Regions from separate parts of the Numidum massiliense genome, predicted to be linked through region 1. Evidence: riboswitches for the same ligand, from Rfam matches in the RefSeq annotation. Region 1 holds a riboswitch; the other holds the start of a gene.

Region 1 (9,967 bases):
ACTTACCCTTGGAACGGTTACTGCACGGGTTGCCGTCGGATCTTTGCCGCACGTTTTTGCACGACTTGTCATACGACGCCCACAACTGGTGGCGTGACCAAGAGATGCGCGACACGTTAGAGACGTACTTTCGCCTTAACTTGAATGTAAGTGAGACAGCGCGACAGTTGTACGTGCACCGCAATACGCTCCTTTACCGCCTCGACAAGTTGAAACAAGAGACAGGACTCGACGTGCGCAACTTTGAGGATGCGATGCTATTACGCCTCGCGTGGCTGCTCACGGCCACTGAAGATGCCGAACCGACCGAGTAGCACGGAGACCACGCACGACTACAGGACTACACGATTACGCGACGACACGGCTTCAGGACGTTACACCATTTAGATCACTCTTTTAAATACTTTCATAAATCGCTTCATGTCGCTAGGAACGAAGGATGGGTGCCTTTTTTGGGTAATGTGCTCAAAAAAGGCGCCCATTTTTAGGAGGATTGTCTATAGCGGGATAGCCCGCGAAGGCGATAAAATAAATGTATAATACCTTCTTGGGGGCATGGATAATGGCAGGCTTAAAATTAAATCATATTTACAAGCGCTTTGGCGATGTGACTGCGGTTGAAGATTTCAATTTAGATATTAAAGATAAAGAGTTTTTAGTGCTCGTCGGTCCGTCTGGCTGCGGGAAGTCGACGACGCTGCGGATGGTTGCCGGTTTGGAAGAAATTTCGGAAGGGGAGTTGTATATCGGCGATCGTTTAGTAAACGACGTCGCCCCGAAAGACCGCGACATCGCGATGGTGTTCCAAAGTTACGCCCTGTACCCACACATGAACGTGTATCAAAACATGGCCTTCGGGTTAAAACTGCGCAAGTTTAAGAAAGAAGACATCGACAAACGCGTAAAAGAAGCGGCACGCATTCTCGACATTGAGCATTTGTTGGATCGTAAGCCGAAGGCGCTTTCGGGGGGGCAACGGCAACGGGTAGCACTCGGACGGGCGATCGTGCGCGAACCGCAAGTGTTCTTGATGGACGAGCCGCTGTCGAACTTGGACGCGAAGCTGCGGGTGCAAATGCGGACGGAAATTAGTAAATTGGCCAAACGGCTGGAAACGACGGTCGTTTACGTCACGCACGACCAGACGGAAGCGATGACGATGGGCGATCGCATCGTCGTCATGAAAGACGGCCTCATTCAGCAAGCTGACACACCGGATAAAATTTACAACGAGCCGGCTAACGTGTTCGTCGCCGGATTTATCGGGTCACCTGCGATGAACTTTATTAGCGGCTCTTTAGTCGAGACGGGCGGTAACGTGCACTTTAAAGCGAACAATGTCGACGTGGAGGTGCCGGAAGGACGGGCGAAGTTGTTGCGGGACAAAGGGTACGTCGGTAAAGACGTCGTCTTCGGCATTCGCCCGGAGGACATTCACGACGAGCCCGTCTTTTTGGAAGCTTCTCCGGAAAGCGTGCTGAAGACGAAGGTAGAAGTGTCAGAAAACATGGGTTCAGAGATGTACTTGTACTTAAGCGGACTCGGCGACGACATGTTTATCGCCCGCGTCGATGCCCGCGCCAACGTCGGTATGGGTGACGAAGTGAAACTCGCCTTCGACATGAACAAGTGCCACATTTTTGACAAGGAAACGGAAGAGGCTGTGTTTTAACCTGCCGATCCTTTAGGCGCCTCTTAAATAGAAACCGCGAGCTATTGATCAGCTGCGTCGGTAAAAAAGCACCGCCGTGAGGCGAGCGTTGGCTCGGTTTTGCGGCGGTGTATTAAGGTTGACTACTCCTCGAAAACAATTCCCACAGGAAGCATATGTCAATATTTTTGGAGCTGGCTTATTTTTTGGAGCAATAGCAGCCACACACCGAAATAGTGATATAATAGAGTGGCTCGATAAGTGAAAAGGCTATAAGGTCACTCGCAACGCGAGTGTTAAAAAGGGAAGTTTGGTGCGAAGCCAACGCGGTCCCGCCACTGTGATCACTAGGATGTGCTTGCAACCCCACTGTCGCCTTGTGCGTGACGGGAAGGGAAGGACGTCTGTGACGTGTCAGCCAGGAGACCTGCCTTATAGTTCTGTGCGGCCTTCGCGGAGAGGTGTAGCAGAGTCGTAGATCCTAGCGCCACGTGTAGCGCACGTGCGTCTTTATTTCCATTGAGCCATTACTGGTGCTTCGTGGGATTGCTAGGTGGTACGTACCTGTTTACATAAAGTCCCCCGCGCGGGGATTTTTTTAGTTGGATGTCATGTCGTTGGATGTCGTTGGATGACGGTAGATTCTTTGCTAGATCCGGTGGAAGGAAGGGAGATACACGTATGTTTAAGTCGAAAAGGTGGAATCGGTGGTCACTGTTTCTCACCGCCCTCCTCGTATTTGCGCTGCTAATCGGGTGCGGAGCGCCAGAGGCCGACGAACAGGCTAAAGGGGCAAACGACGGCTCTAACGTGGAGCAGCAAGCAGGAAAACAGGACGGGAAGCAAGGTGCGGCACAGCAGAAAGGTAAGCAAAAGTCCAAGGAGGAAGACGCGCAAGCGGAGGGTTCGTTTCCTGTTTCGATTACGGACGCTCGCGATGAAAAGGTTACGATCGAGAAAAGGCCGCAGCGGATCGTTTCTCTCATTCCGAGTAACACGGAAATTGCCTTCGCCCTCGGCTTAGGAGCGGAAGTCGTCGGCGTCAGCGATTTTGACAATTACCCGGAAGAAGTGAGCAGTAAAGAAAAAATTGGCGGCATCGAGTTTGACGTAGAAAAAATAGTATCTTTAAAGCCGGATCTCGTCCTCGCCCACGCGTCGAGTGCCGACAGTGCCAAAGAAGGGCTTAAACAGTTGCAACAGGCGGGTGCGACGGTGCTCGTCGTCAACGACGCCACGACCTTTGCCGACTTGTACCGCTCGATCGAGATGATTGCGGAAGCGACGGGAACAAAGGCAAAAGCGCAGGAGATTGTCGCTGGGATGAAGGAAAAGCTGGATGACATGAAGCGAGAGGCAGAAAAAATAGCAGCGGATGAGCGGGTGACGGTGTGGGTTGAAGTCGCGGCGCCGCCGGAAATGTACACGACTGGCACGGAGACCTTCATGCACGAAATGCTCACTGCGATTAACGCCACTAACGCAGCGGGAGACGTGGAAGGATGGGCGAAATTTACGGAGGAGGACGCGGTAAAGCAAAACCCGGACGTCATCGTGACGACGTACGGCGACTACGATAAAGAGGCGAAGAAAAAAATACTTGCCCGCAAAGCGTGGCAGGACGTGCCAGCAGTTAAACACAAGCGCGTGTACGATGTCGATCCCGATACGGTCACGCGTCCGGGGCCGCGCTTAATCGAAGGGGTCGAACAACTTGCGGCGGTCGTCTATCCAGACGTCTTTAAGAAAAAGAAATAACGTTGCACTGGCGTATGGGTTTGCGCTGGTACTGCTCGTCGTCGCGATGTTTTTGGGAGTAGCGGTCGGGAGTGTCCCGATTTCGTTTGCGACGATCTTGGATGTGTGTGCCGCGCAATTTTTCCCGCGGCAGTTTGCGTCTGAAGCTGATCCGATGGTGGCGAACATCGTGTGGTACATTCGCTTGCCGCGCGTCGTCCTCGCCGCGCTCGTCGGGGCGTCGCTGTCCCTTGCTGGCGCGGCGTTTCAAGGATTGCTCAAAAACCCGCTCGCCGACCCGTACACGCTCGGCGTGTCGTCGGGCGCTTCCGTCGGCGCCGTCGTCGTCCTCTTTTTCGGACTGAGTTTGCCTTTGTTCGGATCGTTTACGTTGCCGTTCGTTAGCGTGATCGCCGGGTTTGTCACGTTACTGGCCGTGCTCGCCTTTGCGCGTTTCGTCGAACGCGCCTTGTCTGTGCAGACGATTGTTTTGACCGGGATTATTTTCAGTTCGTTTTGCGGCTCGCTCATTTCCTTAATGATCGCTTTAACTGGGGAAGAACTGCGACAAATTATCGGCTGGCTGTTGGGGAGCGTCGCAATGCGCGGGTGGGAATACGTGGCACTGCTCGTGCCCTTTTTCGCCTTTGGCGCGGCTATTTTACTTGCGAACGGGAAGGAATTGAACGCTCTTGCCTTCGGGGAGGAGACGGCGCAGCAGTTAGGCGTCGACGTGCGCCTGCGCAAGATGGCGATTCTCGCTGGCGCCTCACTGCTTACAGGGGCGGCGGTCGCCGTTTCGGGGACGATTGGCTTCGTCGGACTCGTCATGCCGCATCTGACGCGGTTGTTGTGGGGACCTGACCATCGGCACTTGTTACCGCTGGCGATGCTGCACGGAGGCGCATTTTTAGCGATGGCCGATTTGGCGGCGCGGACGATTGTCGCGCCGCAAGAGTTGCCGATCGGCGTCATTACCGCTCTGATCGGTGCGCCAGTGTTCGCTGTCGTCTTTTGGCAACAACGCAAACGAGGGAAGCAGGGATAACTGTGCTAACAGTTGAGTGTCTCACAAGTGGATACGGGGAAAAAACGGTCTTGCACGACGTGTCGTTTACGGTGGAAAAAGGGGAAGTTTTTGGCATTGTCGGGCCAAACGGCAGCGGTAAGACGACATTGCTCAAAGTGGTGGGCGGGTTACTCCCGGTTCAGTGCGGCGCCATCTACTTGCACGGGCGCCCGCTCACAAGTTACAAGAGTAAAGAGCTGGCGCGACTCATGGCCGCGTTGCCGCAAACTGTCGAGCCGTCGTTTGCGTATACGGTACGCGAAATTGTCGCCCTCGGTCGCTATCCTTACCAGCGTGGCATGTTCGCGCCGTGGACGAGAGCGGACGAAGCGGTCGTTCGACAGGCGATGCTGCAGACGAATGTACAGCAGTTTGCGCACTCTCCGTTGCAGTTTCTGAGTGGCGGGGAACGGCAGCGCGTGTTTTTGGCGCGCGCCTTAGCCCAAGAGCCGCAGCTGTTACTGTTGGATGAACCGACGAACCACCTCGACCTTTCCCATCAGACAGAACTGTTCGACGCGCTGCGGCAATGGGTGAAAGAGGAGCAGTTGACGGTGGTGCTCATTTCTCACTCCCTCGATTTAGCTAGTCTTTACTGTGATCGGCTACTGCTGCTCGACCGCGGGGCGGTGACGGCGCTTGGCACGCCGGCAGCGGTACTGGAAGAGGAGCGGCTGGCGCGCGTGTACCGCACGATACTCAAGCGGCAAGACCACCCAGACGTGCCGCGGCCGACGATTACGCTACTGCCGCGCGCCCACCGCGACTACAAGCGGGAAGCGTCACTAGACGACTTGCGCGTAACGAAGAGTGAGCGGTTACTTAAGATTGAATCGCCCGCGCCATTGAAACGGCTGTCGTCTGCCGCCGTTGGCGGGGGAAGCGGCTGGAGTCACACCTTTGTCACCTGCTGTGTGCCGTCAGCGGATCGCGTGGCTGTCGGTGCGGAGGACGGCCACCAGCCGGCTGGCGAGTTAGTCGGCTATTTACAGCGACTCGGAATTAACGCTCCGGAGAGGGAGACGGTTGCAACGGTGACGGCGGCTGACGCTGTCGAGGTGGCGAGCGCATGCCACGAAGAGGACGGCTTGGCGTTGCGCGTCGTCGCGTCAGCGGGATTCTCTGAAGTGGGAGGCGTTCCCGAAAGGGGGGACAATTCCGATGTGGTCGCCCTTTCCGATCGCCAAACAGCGGGAGTCGGGACCGTGCACATTTTCGTGTTCGTGGCCGGCGAGTTGACGGAGGTGGCGTTTGTGCAAGCGTTAATGACGGCGAACGAGGCGAAAGTGCGGGCGCTCGCCGCGTGTGTCGGGAGCGGCCCGCGATTGGCGTCGGTCACAAATGTATCAGCGGCCCCGTCAGAGGAAGAGGGCTCATGGATGCGGAAGGTATCGGTAGCGGGGACCGCGTCGGATAGCATCGTCGTTGCCGCAACTCAAAACGGGTCACCGTACACGCGCGTAGATGCGGCGACTTCTGTCGGTCAGGCGCTTGCTCGGGCGGTTTATCGGGCGACTGTGGATGTAGTCGCCCAATGTCGGTAAAAGTTATTACACAAGTCGCGGCGCCGTTTCGGATGTGTCATTCAAGCTTTATTTAAGCTAAAACCGACGAGATAGTAAGTGTGGGGAGAAACTTTATTAAGGCAATCACTTCGGACAAACTTATAGTCGTCATTGTGTAGGGGGTATATGCGTGCGTTTGTATACGAAAACAGGAGATAAAGGACAGACGAGTGTCGTCGGGGGGCGGGTGGCCAAAGACGATGTGCGCGTCACCGCTTACGGAACGATTGATGAGGCGAACTGTTTTGTCGGGCAGGCGATTACTCAGCTAACAGGGGAGCAGTACGCCGATTTGATTCCGGAATTGCAGCGTGTGCAGCACGAACTGTTTGATTGTGGCAGTGACTTGGCGCGGATTGACAGTGGGCGGCCTTACAAAGTGAACGAGGCGATGGTGACGTTTTTAGAAACGCGCATCGATGCGTACATCGCGGAGGCGCCCGAGTTGAAACGTTTTATTTTGCCGGGAGGAACCGCTGCTGCTGCGACATTGCACATCGCGCGCACGGTGACGCGCCGCGCAGAGCGCTATGTCGTCACGTTGCAGCGCGAAGCGTCGCTCAACGAAGTGGTTTTAAAGTACTTGAACCGCCTGTCGGACTATTTATTCGCCGTCGCGCGGGTCGTTAACGCACGTGCAAATGTGAAAGACGTCGAATATGCGCGCAGTGGAATTGTCTTTCGCGGCGGCAAGCGGCAGGCACGCGGCGGTAAGCGGCAGGCAAAAAAACGAGACGAGTAGTCGCTGGGACATACAATGTTCGAAAATATGTGGCGAACTGTTGGAGATTTGGATGAAAACGCGTTTTTTTTTGCCTGTGATAACCGGGTAGCAGGATTTTTTCGACGCGTGGTAGAACTTGTTGTGATAGAACTTGTTAACGCATAAGGTTGCGATACAAGGTTAACCCCCAACACTTACTGACGAAACGAGCGAGCTAGGACAGCGAAGAGTCAAGTCGTTTTGTTGCATACAGGGAGGAGAAGACGTGCGGAAACTAAAAGTTACTGTCGCTTGTAGCGCGGTGCTAGCGCTGTTAGTGTCACTCGTCGCGGGAGCGGTACCGGCTATGGCTGCTGTAGTGAACAATATCGCGGTGACGAACAATATCGCGGTGACGGACGACATCGCAGCGGCACACAACACTCCCGCCGCTGATGTAAACAGGGTGCGAAGTGATCACCCAGTGCGCGTCAGTGTGCGCATCGAGGGAGCGCGCGAGACGCTCGTGCCGGAAACAGACCTCGACGTGCGTGCGTTAGACTTGCAAAAATATGTGGCAAAAGGTACAGCGGCAGGAAGCAAACAAGGCGCTGACGTCAGTAACGACGCCCGTAACGACGCCGGTAAACGGGGCAGCGCGCGCACTGACCGCTCGCCAAACGTCGCCGACGCTGTCGTCAGCGCTTTGCAGCAGCGGGGGATGGATATCAAAGACTCGCAAGTGTTCGCCCTTGCGGAAGGCGGTAAACGCATCGCGCGGTTAGCCGGCCTCGCCGACGGCGGACACAAGAAAGAGGGTTGCTGGATGTACGCCCTACACCGCGACCGCGCCTCAAGGTCAAAAGGAACGGTTAAAGTGGGGGCGGAACCTATGCTGCTGCAACAATTAGACCGCGAGCTCCAAGACGGCGATTCAATAGTCGTCTTTTTCGCCAGCGATCCGGCCAAGACGGCGTATGCGTGGTTCGCGCCCGCCGACGTTGTGGCGAAAGTCGGAGAGGACGTGCAGCTGCAATTAAAGAAGGTGCCGTTAGCCTCGCTCGCCTCTAACGCAAGTAAAGGCAATCGTACCGGTTCGTCTACGAAAGATAGCCAATCGACAACGCCGAGTAAGACAAACGGTAAAGGGTCACAGCCGCTCGCCGCAGCGACTGTGCGCGTCGACGATGCAGGAGTCGCACATAAAGGCGCGCCGCAGAGGCAAAATGGTCCAAACAAGCCAAGCAAGGCACGTAAACTGCACACGGACAAAGCCGGAAACGTGACGCTGAACGTTCGCGCCCCGAAAACGTACCGCCTGTCAGTGACTGACAACCCCACCGACGGCAGCGAACGCATCATTAACGCATACGCGCGAGTAACTGCCGACGGTGCAGAGGAGATGTCCCAAGCCTTATTTGTAGTAGACGGGCTAAAGGAAGGAATGATTGTGAACGAACGACAGTTGCAGTTTAAGGTGACGCCGAGTGACGGGCATCCGCTCGATGAGTTCATCGTCACTCACAACGGCAAACATGTGCAGAAACGAGCAGACGATTCATATAATTATGAGGTCACGTTGGTGGAAGGTGGGAACACGATCCACATTGCCGCAAAAGGCGAAGCTGACGAGGAAGAAAGTCAAACGTATAAAGTCACCTATGAACCCCGAAAAAACGACGCGCGCCGTCTGCAACAGGCGATTGACGCTGCGAGTGCGTACGTGCTTAAGAACGGGGTGACGAGTGTACATACCGCCGTCGCCCTAGCCCGCGCAAGCAAGGCACTGCCAGACGATTACGCGCAGACGTTTAAAGAAAAACTGACGGCCGAAACGGCGACCGTCACCGACATGGCCGAATGGACACTGGCGGCACAAGCACTCGGGAAAGATCCCCGCCGCGTCGAAGGGCACGACCTCGTCGCTAAGCTGTACAACAGCCCGGCGGAAGCGATGGGAGCGCAAGGGGGGCGTGGACCGATTATGGCTCTTATCGCCCTCGACAGCGGTCAATTTACCGTGCCGGCAAACGCATCGTGGACGAAAGAGAAACTCGTGCGGCACATCGTCGAACAGCAGCGCGAAGAAGGGTATTGGACAGAGTCGCCAAACGACCGTTTCGTCAATTACGACTTGACGGCGAAGGCACTCGTCGCCCTCGCCCCTTATAAAGGGCAAGCCGACGTACAGACGGCACTAGATAAAGCTGTCGACTTTTTGAAGGCGGCGCAAGACGCACACGGTGGCTTCGCCGAACCTGCGGCGGATACACACAATCGCTCCGTGCGGACGAGCGATGCGACGGCGCACGTCATCGTAGGTCTTGCGGCGCTCGGCATTGACGCCGCGGGGGAGCAGTTTAAGAAAAACGGAACCGATTTGCTGGCCCATTTGTTCAGTTTTCAAAACGAGGACGGCAGCTTTAAACCGGTCGCCGACGGGGCGGTAGAGCGACAAGCGACAGCGCACGCCCTGCAAGCACTCGTGGCGTACGATCTTTTTTCCAAAAATAAGGGGTCGCTTTACGCCTTCCCCGCCAAAAAAGATAACCGTCAACCCGTACTGACCGTTCGCGGGCTGACGGACAAGGCGACTGTGTCGGCGGCTAAGCTGACCTTTACGGCAACAGCTGTCGATGCACGGGGGGCGGATCTCACACCTGAGGTGCGCCTAAACGGCAAAGTCGTCGCGGCGAAACGAGCGGGCGAGTACGAGGTGACGCTTTCCCGCGGGAAAAACGACATCGCGGTGAAAGCGACCGATGCGGGTGGGCAAACGGTACAGCAAACGTATGAAGTAACGTATACGCCGGTGCAAAACGATACACAAGCCGGTCCGGGGAAAACGAACAACGATAAAAATAAAGGTAAACCACTGCCTAATACGGCGACAAACGTGTTTCGCTTTATGGCGCTAGGACTAGGTCTTTTTGTAGCTGGATGCGGGTTGTTCTTCTGGCAGCAGCGCCGGGTGGCCATCGTCAAGCAGTTAGCGAGGAGACGGTATTTGTAGCGATCGAGTCACACGGCTGGCTTACGCGCAAAACAATCGCGAGGACAAAGGGGGTGTGGTGGTGAAGAAGTTGTCCATCGTTCTGATGGCCGCTGGCGTGCTGCTAATCGGTTACAGCGTGTACCAACTGTGGAAAATGGATACGCTGCAAGAAGAGGCGCTGCAAGACGCGGAGACGGTAGTTGCGACAAAGGGCGAGAAAAAGGGTTCTGCTGAATATTTTGCACCG
Region 2 (9,967 bases), 1.2 Mb from region 1:
TAGAACGGCTCGTCTTTCTCCGCCAACTCAAAAAACTTGTTCGGCACGATGAGGCCGATGGACAGAGACTGGATCCGAATCTTCTCGTCGGCGTTAATTTTTTTCGTCTCCATAAATTCGGCGATATCCCAGTGAAAAATGTTTAAGTACGCCGCCCCCGCACCTTTGCGCTGCCCTAATTGGTCCGCGTACGAAAACGCGTCTTCTAACAGTTTGACGACTGGGATGACGCCGCTCGCCGCCCCTTCGACCCCTTTGATCGGTTCGGCACGCGCCCGCAGTTTCGAGAGGTTGAGCGCGACACCGCCGCCGATTTTCGACAGTTGCATCGCCGTCCCGATGTTAAAGGCGATCGAATTCAGGCTGTCGTCCATTTCGAGGAGGAAACACGACACCATTTCCCCGCGCCGCTTTTTGCCAGCGTTCATAAACGTCGGCGTTGCCGGCTGGTAGCGTTGCTCCATCATCGCCCGTACGAGTCGCATCGCTTTGGCATGATCCCCTTGGCCGAGGAAAAGCGCCGTAATTGCCACGCGGTCCTCGTAATGCTCCAAGAAGTGGCGTTTGTCATCCGTCTTCAAGGCGTAGTCATTGTAAAACTTCGACGCGGCCATGTACGACTGGAAGGTGAATTCATAGCCGTACGCCGTGGCGAACACTTCCTCGATTTGTTCCGCACTGTACTGCTCGTACACGTCGTCGTAATAGTTGTTGGCGATCATGTAATCGACTTTGTCCAAGTGCGAATCGAAAGTGAGCATATTCCCTTCTACCTCGCGCATGAACGCCTGTACCGCTTCGTGGTCTTTTTCCAGCTGGAAAAAGCCATCTTTCATCATCATCATTTCGTTATTTAGTTCAATGTGACTGCTATTTGCCATAGTTGCTCCGCCCTCTCTTGAAAAAGTAATACGTCAGATTCCGTTCCCGATAGTTCAAACTTGCTCACTACTGGGACGCCGTACGCTGCGGCGATGAGGTCCGCGCTTTTGGCGAACGAATGACCCCAGTTGCGGTTGCCGCTTGCGGCTACTCCGACTAAGTGCTTACCGTTCCGCTCTAAGAAAGCAGCGACGCGTTCGGGGACTTGTCCAAATCCGGTCGTGTACGTGACGAGAATGAACGGTTCGTCAAGCTGTAACTCGTCGTCGATTTGCACGTGGTCTAACGGCAATTTTTGTACGAAACGGCGCACGTTGCCGGTCCGTGAATCGTATGTAATGAGCATGCGGAACACCCTTTCTCCCTTCTTTAACCAATAAAAAATCCCTACCGTTAAGGTTGGGGTGGGCATGTGAAAGTGGACTTGCGGGCGCAGTGATTGAAGCGCGCAAAAACAATCGACGGCATCGTTTACGGCGCCTATTTCCACTTCTAACACTCACACCCCGAAGGTTAGATCTTGGCGCGTTAGGCAGGTCTCCTGACTCGTGCATCACCCTACTCTCGTCCCTTCCCACACAAGAAGCGTTAACCGACCTGTGCAGTGGGCGTTCCGATTTCGTCCACACTTACAGTTGCGGGGGCAGTTCCGGGCTTGCACCGGATTCCCTTTTAAATCTACCAACCTAGTAAATACCTAAAGCGCTAATATATACAATCTTTCTTTTTGTATCAATATGTTGTTGAGCACATTTAATAAGATACTATATATAGTATTAAAAAGCAATACTATCGTCTGTTCGTTAACGTGACACCAATGGTCACGGAACAGTGTCACGCGTGGTAGAATCCTCTTTCGAAAGCACAAACAGCCGCTAAGACAGAGGAAATCGCGTGCCCTCAGATCGCTCAACCAGCCGCAACCAGTCACAACTGGTCGCAACCGGTCTAGCACCGATTCACATGCCTTAACGGCTCCTTTTTTTGCTTCAGGTTGCTTTGACTTGCTTTGGCTTGCTTCGGATTGCTTCGGTTACTTTGGCTTGCTTCAGGGCGCTTTTTAATGCTACTACGTCGAACGAATGTCGTCACCTAACTGCTTGCGGCTCGTTCGACTGACGATTACCGCAGCGACAATCATCGCCGCGACGGCCGCCCAGCCGAAGGTGACCAGCGCCGCACGCGGATATCCTTCGTACGGTCGGGCGATTTCGTCCAGCACACTGCTGACCATCGTAAAGCCGAGCACGGCAGGCGTCACATACTTAATGCAGACGTCCCACCATTTACCGACCGAGAGATCCGACACAGCATTCACATACGACCGCATGATGTGAGCCTTGTACACGTATCCGAGCACGATCGCTTCCATAAGGCCGACGAAGGCGATGCCAAAGCTGGTGACGAAATGGTCGACGATGCTAAGCAAATGCACACCGGCCCGCGTCGTAAACAGGACGCTGACGCAAAAACCGACGACGGACACAATGGCGACGAGCTTCTGCCGCGACACGCGAAACTTATCCAGCACAGCTGAACTGAACGACTCGGCCATCGACAAGACGGACGAGATCCCCGCCATCATTAAGCTGAAGAAAAACATTGCCCCAAAAATGGCTTGCAACACGGGTCCGCCGGGTAGTAAGTTAATCGCTTGCGGAAAGACGACGAAGGCGATGCCGGCGCCGCTAGCGGCAATCTCCTGCAAGGGAGTGCCCGACACCTGCACGATGTAGCCGAGAATGCCAAACACGGCGAGTCCGGCGACAAAGTCAAAGCTGCCGTTAGCGAGCACTGTAATGTACGAGTTGTTGACGATGTCCGATTTCCGCGGCAAATAACTGGCGTAGGCGATCATCACCCCGACACCGAGAGTCGCCGAAAAAAACACTTGCGCATAAGCGGCAATCCACACCTCGGCATTCATAATTTGCGCGAAATCGGGACGTAAAAAGGCGTCCAACCCGATGGCTGCTCCGGGCAAAGTCACACTGCGCAACAATATGAACAAAAACAATAGGCCTAACAGCGGTGTCGTCACTTTGCACACCCATTCGATCCCTTTGGAAATGCCGCGGCGACACGCCCAAAACGTAAATAGCCAAACGAGCGCGGTCGCGGCAAAAATCGGCCACTGAATGCCGCCGAACTCCCACGGTCCACTACTGACCGCCAAAAATTGTTCATCAAAAAACGCTCCGGGGTTTTCTCCCCACATCTTTGTAAAACTATACACGAAGTATAGCAAACTCCAACTGACGATCACCGTGTAAAACACCATGACCGCAAGTGGGATGAACACCATCCACCAGCCGAGCCACTCCCAGCGCTTGCCGATCTCTCGCATCGCTCCTGGGGCGGCGAGGCGCATTTTATGCCCGAGCCCGAACTCCATGACCATGAGCGGCACACCGGCCGTTAGTAGTGCAAACAAGTACGGGAGCAAAAATGCGCCGCCCCCGTTTTCATAAGCCATGAAGGGGAACCGCCATAAGTTTCCTAATCCTACTGCTGCGCCAATCGTCGCATAAATGAACCCGCGGCGCGACGTCCACTGATCGCGTTGCCCATTGTGATCCTCTACATTCATCTTACTCACCTCATCCATCCTCTGCTATCGCTCGTTCACTCGGTAAGACAATTACACGCGAAACGCGCCTGGCAGTGATTCGTCACTTCACTTGTCGACACGTTTTCGTGTACGTTCACTCCCGCACACTAGCGACGCGTGAGACGATGCGCGCGTCGACAAGGTCTCGTTCCGCTCGTAAGGCGGCGACTTTTTTCGCCGTCTGGCGCTGCTCCACGTGCAAAACTGGAATCGCCTTCCCATTCCCGTCTTCCCCAGTGCCATCATCCCCTCTGCCCAAGTAGTATGGCGCGCCAACGTCGGCACGGCTGGCAGTGAGTCTTCTGATTCGAAATCGGGGACGACGCCGTAATAGTCTTTAACGTTTTTTGCACCGTAAATCTCCCCCAGCTATCCGTACGCCTCTCTAGTTTATGGAATGTTCCACCTTTTTAGGGCAACAAAAAATGGTAGATTTTCCCCGCGCCATACGGTATAGATAGTCTACCATTTTTTTTAGTCATTTTCGACGATATTTTACGATATTATTCCGTTTTCCTCGCGCGCCATATGATCGGCCATTAGCGGCGATAAAATGCCGAGCAAGTATGTAGCTGCACTTCGGTAAAAGGCGGTAATTGTCCGGTCGCGAGCGCATCCTGCATAAAGCGCGCATGGTCGCCAAGCACTTATAGCCAATAGCGATGTTCGGCCACAACAGCAGGCGACGCACGGGCCGATTTGGTCCATAGGCACCTACTCGCTGCTTACGAACCCAAGCATTGCCACGCAACTTTAGTCGTCAGGCGCAAACCGGGAACTCACGTCGAAACTACTCCTTCGTTCGCGCTGGATACGAAAATTCGATTTCATTCGTCTCACTGTTCACAGCGACGCGGAAATCGTGATCGTCAAAATACCAAATGTCGTCTTCCTCGACGAAAAAAGTAATGCCGTCCTCTTTCGCATACGCCGCTATGTGGCGCGGTTTTTGTACGTTCACCCCGATGGAAAAGCCCGCCTGAATCGGACTGTGACCGCCATAACGCACAAAAAAGCGTACAAAGTCGCCAGCCTGTGCCCCAATTTCCTCTTTAAACCACGTGAGCGCATCGGGTGTTATAGAAATATTCATCGTGGCACCTCCTCATGCTGTTTACTTTATTATAGTGTTTACGTTACGCCTTATTCACCAATTATACCGTTAGCTACGCGCAAGCGTCGACCTTATCATGTGTGCGTCGTGCAAACGGCAGCCGTTCGATCGTCGTTGTTCACAAAGATTTAACACCTATGCGCGATGCAACGTAATGACCGATAGCTCGGGGCGGCAATGCACGCGAAGTGGTAAGCGGGTCGTCCCAATGCCGCGCGTCGTGTACACTTGCAGTCGGCTGTCCGGTACTGTGTACAAGCCACTCGTATATTTTTTAGCGAGGGCGGGGGTGTAAATTGAACCGAGGAGCGGCAGACGAATTTGTCCGCCGTGACTGTGGCCGGACAATTGCAGGGCAAGCGGGTAACGGGTGTAATCGTCGGCGACATCCGGCTCGTGGCTAAGCAATATCGTACAAGCCCTTTCCGGAATGCCGCGCAGCGCCTCCTCTACATCGGACGCACCGGCCAAGTGGTCGTCGACCCCAGCAACGTACAACGTCTCCTCTTTATGCATCAATGCAACATGTTCATTGATGAGCATATCAAAGCCCGCTGCAGTTAAGCCACTGACGACCGGCTCGCGGTTGTTCCCGTGGTCGTGATTGCCGAGCACCGCCAGTTGTCCAAACGGGGCGCGCAGTTGTGACAAATAAGAAACGGCCCCAGCGACGACGTCTGTCTCGTGATCGACGAAATCGCCGGTAAAGCAAATAAGATCGGGACCTAGTTCGTTGATGTGACTGATCAAGTCCGTTAAATCTTCGGGCCATAAATAGTGTCCTAAATGCAAATCGCTAAAATGCACAATACGAAACTTGTGAAAAGCTGGCGGAAGTTGCTCAAGCGTCACATCGACGTGTTTCACTTCTAACCAGTTCGGTTCTACCCAATAGGCATAAGCACCCGATAGACCGCCAAGTGCGCATGCACCTAACACCCATCGGGTACTTTTCTTCAAAAATTGCCGCCGCGTTAGTACGAGCGGACTATTGTTCTCCATGACTTCTCCCGTCCAACGTAGTGATGATTATGTTTCTGTCCATTTACCTCTCACGAACGGACGAACGTTACTTCGCCCCACCCCCGATCGCCCGCTTCATCGCATTGATGTACCCGAGGTGCATCGCCTCGTGAGTAAGCGCGAACAGTAACACGTCGTCATAAGTGGCGAAATCTAGCCCCGGCCCGAGCGAAAACGGCTTCGGCAACGGTTGGCCGAGTCGCCCTTCCATCGTTTCTTGAATGCGTGCCACCTGATCGTGCAACTGCGTGCGCAACGTCGCTAGTGACGGCGGTTTTGCTTGCCAGTCGGCTGGTTTCGTGCCGTTGCCGAATATTTTTTTATATTCGACTGGGATGTGCGACGTTTTTGGAAAACCGAAGAAGAACTCTTCGGCTGTCTCTAAAATGTGTCCCGCGTTCCAGCGTACCGTATTGTTAAACCCTTCTGGTCGAACGTCTGCCGTCTCTTCCGTCACATTTTCCAACACTTTTAGCAAATAACCGCGCGTCATCGCATATTGTTTCAGCATTGCTTCCTTACTCATCGCTATACCACTCCTTCTTAACGTATAAAAATAGGGTTCATCCATAAACACATACCCTTTTATTCATGCTACAAAACATAATAGCAACGCGCCTAGGCGCGTTGCTTCGCGTATAAGTGTTTGCTTGCACATCGGGGCGTTGCATTACCAAACAAGTGTATTACCTCGGCTGTTTTAGCGATTTTTATTGATTTTCTAAAAAGCGTTCCGCATCGAGCGCAGCCATACAACCGCTACCCGCAGCTGTCACTGCTTGACGGTACGTCCGATCTTGGACGTCCCCACAGGCGAACACGCCGGGAACGTTCGTCGCAGACGTCCCTTCTTGCACGACTAAGTAACCGAGTTCGTCAGTCGTCAACTGGCCGTCCAAGAAGGCGGTGTTCGGACGGTGGCCGATCGCGACGAACACGCCGTCTGCCTCGATGATCTCCTCTTCGCCGGTGTCGCTATCCCGCACTTTTAGCCCGGAGACACCTTGGTCGCCAGCAATTACTTCTAGCGGCGTTTTGTTCAAACTCCAGCTAATTTTTTCGTTACTGCGGGCACGGTCTTGCATAATTTTTGACGCGCGCAACTCGTGACGCCGGTGTACGATGCGTACGTCGCTCGCAAAGCGGGTCAAGAAGGTCGCTTCCTCCATCGCCGAATCGCCGCCACCGACCACGATAATTTTCTTCCCGCGGAAAAAGAAACCGTCACACGTCGCACACGTACTAACACCGCGGCCCATGTTTTCTTTTTCCCCAGGAATACCGAGTAACTTCGCAGAAGCGCCCGTCGAGACGACGACAGTTTCCGCCACGATTTCCCCGATTCCTTCGACTTGCAGTTTAAACGGTCTTTCAGATAAATCGACGCTGTTTACCCATCCCGTACGAAACTCTGCCCCAAACCGCTCGGCTTGCTTGCGCATGTTATCCATTAGCTCCGGCCCCAATATCCCTTCCGGAAAGCCGGGGAAGTTTTCGACGTCTGTCGTCGTCGTCAGTTGCCCGCCCGGCTCTTGCCCTTCAATGACGAGGGGGTTCAAGTTAGCACGCGCTAAGTAGATCGCCGCGGTTAAACCAGCTGGTCCTGTACCGACTACAACTGTTTTATACATCGACTTTCGCTCCTAATCCACTAAGTGTTTGTCACCTTATATCTTACATATTTAAACGGACGTATTCAAACGCTCCGCCGTCATTAAACGTGGGCGAGGACGGCTTTCTTCAGCGTGCCTTCATCTTGTAAGCCGACAAAGCGATCGACGAGTTCGCCGTCTTTAAAAATGAGTAAGGCAGGAATCCCCGTAATGCCGAATTGCGCGGCGAGATCGCCGTGTTCATCGACGTTAACTTTAGCGACCGTCGCTTGCCCGTCCAATTCGGTGGCCAACTTCTCGATAATTGGCAATTGTACGCGGCACGGCCCACACCATTCTGCCCAAAAGTCGACTAGCGTCACCCCAGATTGAATTTGCCCTTGGAACGTATCTTTCGTGAGTACTTTAGCTGCCATTAATATTTCCTCCTCATGATTTAAAAAAAGAATCGTATAAGGTTAAAGCGACTTCGCGGTTCCACAATTACATAGTTGCTTAGTTAACCTGTCAAATACATCATATGCGGAATGCGCGCGTTTGTCAACACCTAAATTGCGCGGTAGCACAACTATACAGTTACAATGTGACAAACAGGATCGTCCATCGCGGACTTGCTTTTTTCACATACATTGATTATGCTAAAACTTAACTGGGTTACTAGTCAATTAGGAAAGTTGGTTTTACCTTATGACTGAAGCAAGCTTATTTAAAATCGACACGCGCTCCCCGTTGCCGCTCAACGTTCAAATAAGGGAGCAAATTAAGTGGTTAATCGGCAAAGGAATTCTTAAGCCGGGAGACCCCTTGCCGTCGACGAATCAGTTAGCGGAACAACTGTCGGTTAATCGCAACACAGTTCAAACAGTGTATACGCAATTGAAAGAAGAAGGGCTGCTCGTGATTATGAAAGGACGCGGCACGCGCGTGGCCGACCAGGAGCAGGTGGATGCGTTTAAGCAGCAGCATCCGTACGTTCCTTTTGTGGAAAACCTCGTGAAAGAGGCACTCGATGCGAATTACAGCGTTGAGGACGTGCTTTTATCGGCATTCGCCTTTGTTCAACTGTTCGGACAACCGTTAGCAAAAAAAACGCGCTACCTTTTTTTCGAGTGTCGCAATAGCGCCTGTATTTTTTATTTAGATGAAATTAAACGGATTACGGAGGCGGAGATTGACACGATCGACATTTTTGCCCCGGAGGACGTGCGCAATGAAGCGATGCGCAAGGCGGACGTCATCGTCACGACGCAAGACCTTGCCCCGAAAGTAAGGAGATTCGTCGGATCAATGCCGACGCCGGTCATTACGGTCGGCTCTACGAACGACGTCTCCCTGCTTTTAAACATGCTGCGACCGTAATCTTACCGCGCGTAAAAGCGCGTAAAGTTGCCGGATATACTCTCGTCTCGATCCACCCCACTAAAAAAAGGGTTGCTACGGCAACCCTCATTTAGTGTAAAAAAATCACATTTGCAACTTCCGTTGCTTTGCAGCACATCGTGTGCGCGATTGCAGGTCGTTTTAACCGTGGACAACCTTGTCGTCGGCAATGTCGCAGTGTGTGCTTTAGTGCTTTAGTGCTTTAGTCGCGTGATGCGAACGCCGCTTCTAAGCGCGTAAGCGCTTCGGTTAACAGCGACCGCGGGCAAGCGAAGTTGAGTCGCATAAACCCGGCGCCTTCCTTCCCGAACGCCACACCATCGTTCAAACCGAGTCGCGCCTTCTGAACGATAAAATGAGGTAACTCCTCTGCCGGCACCCCGCTGTCGCGGAAATCTAGCCAAGCGAGATACGTCGCTTCGGGTACGTGCATCTTCACTTGCGGTAGGCGCTCGCGTAAAAAGTTACTCGCGTATGTCGCGTTATCGTGCAAATAGGGGAGCAATTCATCCAACCACTGTTCGCCTCCGTTGTAAGCAGCTGTTAGCGCCTCGATGCCAAATGCATTCACGAATTGCAGCCCCATTCGCTGCTGCATCCCCTTAAACCTTTGAAGTAGCTTGCGGTTTTTGGCGATCGCAACGGACGTAAACAAGCCGGCTAAATTAAACGTTTTACTACCGGAAACGAACGTCAAACTGTGGTCGGCCATTTCTTCGCTTAATGAAAAATACGGCCGGTGCGCGCCCTTTTCAAACACTAAATCGGAATGGATTTCATCAGAGATGACGATGATATCGTTCTCGCGGCAAATGTCCGCGAGTTCACGCAGCTCTTCCTCTGTCCACACCCGCCCGACCGGGTTATGCGGGCTACATAAAATGAGAAGCCGCGTGTCAGCGTCAATTTTACGACGTAAATCGGCAAAATCCATCGTATAATAGCCGTTCGTTTCGACTAACGGATTTTCGACCAACTGGCGGCCGCGCTTCTTGGCAACGTCAAAAAACGGATGGTACACCGGTGGCTGGATCACAATTTTATCCCCCGGCTCTGTAAATGCTTCAACAGCGACATACAACCCTGACACGACACCGGGAAGTTCTGTCATCCATTCTGTGTCTACCTTTACGCCTAAGCGGCGGTCAAACCAGCTAGCCGCCGCTTGAAAAAATGACGTTGGCATCCCTGGATAGCCGTAGATCGGATGCTTCGCACGCGCGACTAACGCCTCGACGACGGACGGTGGCGCAGGGAAATCCATATCTGCTACCCACAATGGCAATACGTCGTCAGTACCAAAAACTTGCTCGGAATAATTCCATTTAATCGAGTTTGTATGAG

What was found. Region 1 has a riboswitch for cobalamin ahead of BN1247_RS15980 (ABC transporter substrate-binding protein). Riboswitches for the same ligand answer to the same signal wherever they lie in the genome.
Region 2: it holds a riboswitch for cobalamin, as region 1 does, so the genes downstream of both, nrdI (class Ib ribonucleoside-diphosphate reductase assembly flavoprotein NrdI) here and BN1247_RS15980 (ABC transporter substrate-binding protein) in region 1, are expected to answer to the same signal.

Annotation. Positions count from the first base shown of each region.
Region 1 is NZ_CTDZ01000009.1:3,403,053-3,413,019, forward strand. It holds gene BN1247_RS15970 (PucR family transcriptional regulator) at 1-314, shown strand, start outside; gene BN1247_RS15975 (ABC transporter ATP-binding protein) at 563-1,672, shown strand; cobalamin riboswitch at 1,910-2,100, shown strand; gene BN1247_RS15980 (ABC transporter substrate-binding protein) at 2,333-3,409, shown strand; gene BN1247_RS15985 (FecCD family ABC transporter permease) at 3,366-4,436, shown strand; gene BN1247_RS15990 (ABC transporter ATP-binding protein) at 4,439-6,001, shown strand; gene BN1247_RS15995 (cob(I)yrinic acid a,c-diamide adenosyltransferase) at 6,153-6,764, shown strand; gene BN1247_RS16000 (terpene cyclase/mutase family protein) at 7,012-9,738, shown strand; gene BN1247_RS16005 (class D sortase) at 9,800-9,967, shown strand, end outside.
Region 2 is NZ_CTDZ01000009.1:2,205,158-2,215,124, forward strand. It holds gene nrdE (class 1b ribonucleoside-diphosphate reductase subunit alpha) at 1-836, opposite strand, end outside; gene nrdI (class Ib ribonucleoside-diphosphate reductase assembly flavoprotein NrdI) at 854-1,228, opposite strand; cobalamin riboswitch at 1,397-1,598, opposite strand; gene BN1247_RS10625 (sodium-dependent transporter) at 1,952-3,472, opposite strand; gene BN1247_RS17755 (hypothetical protein) at 3,588-3,752, opposite strand; gene BN1247_RS10630 (HesB/YadR/YfhF family protein) at 4,284-4,586, opposite strand; gene BN1247_RS10635 (metallophosphoesterase) at 4,743-5,609, opposite strand; gene BN1247_RS10640 (DinB family protein) at 5,677-6,156, opposite strand; gene trxB (thioredoxin-disulfide reductase) at 6,341-7,261, opposite strand; gene trxA (thioredoxin) at 7,345-7,659, opposite strand; gene BN1247_RS10655 (GntR family transcriptional regulator) at 7,931-8,602, shown strand; gene BN1247_RS10660 (MalY/PatB family protein) at 8,826-9,967, opposite strand, start outside.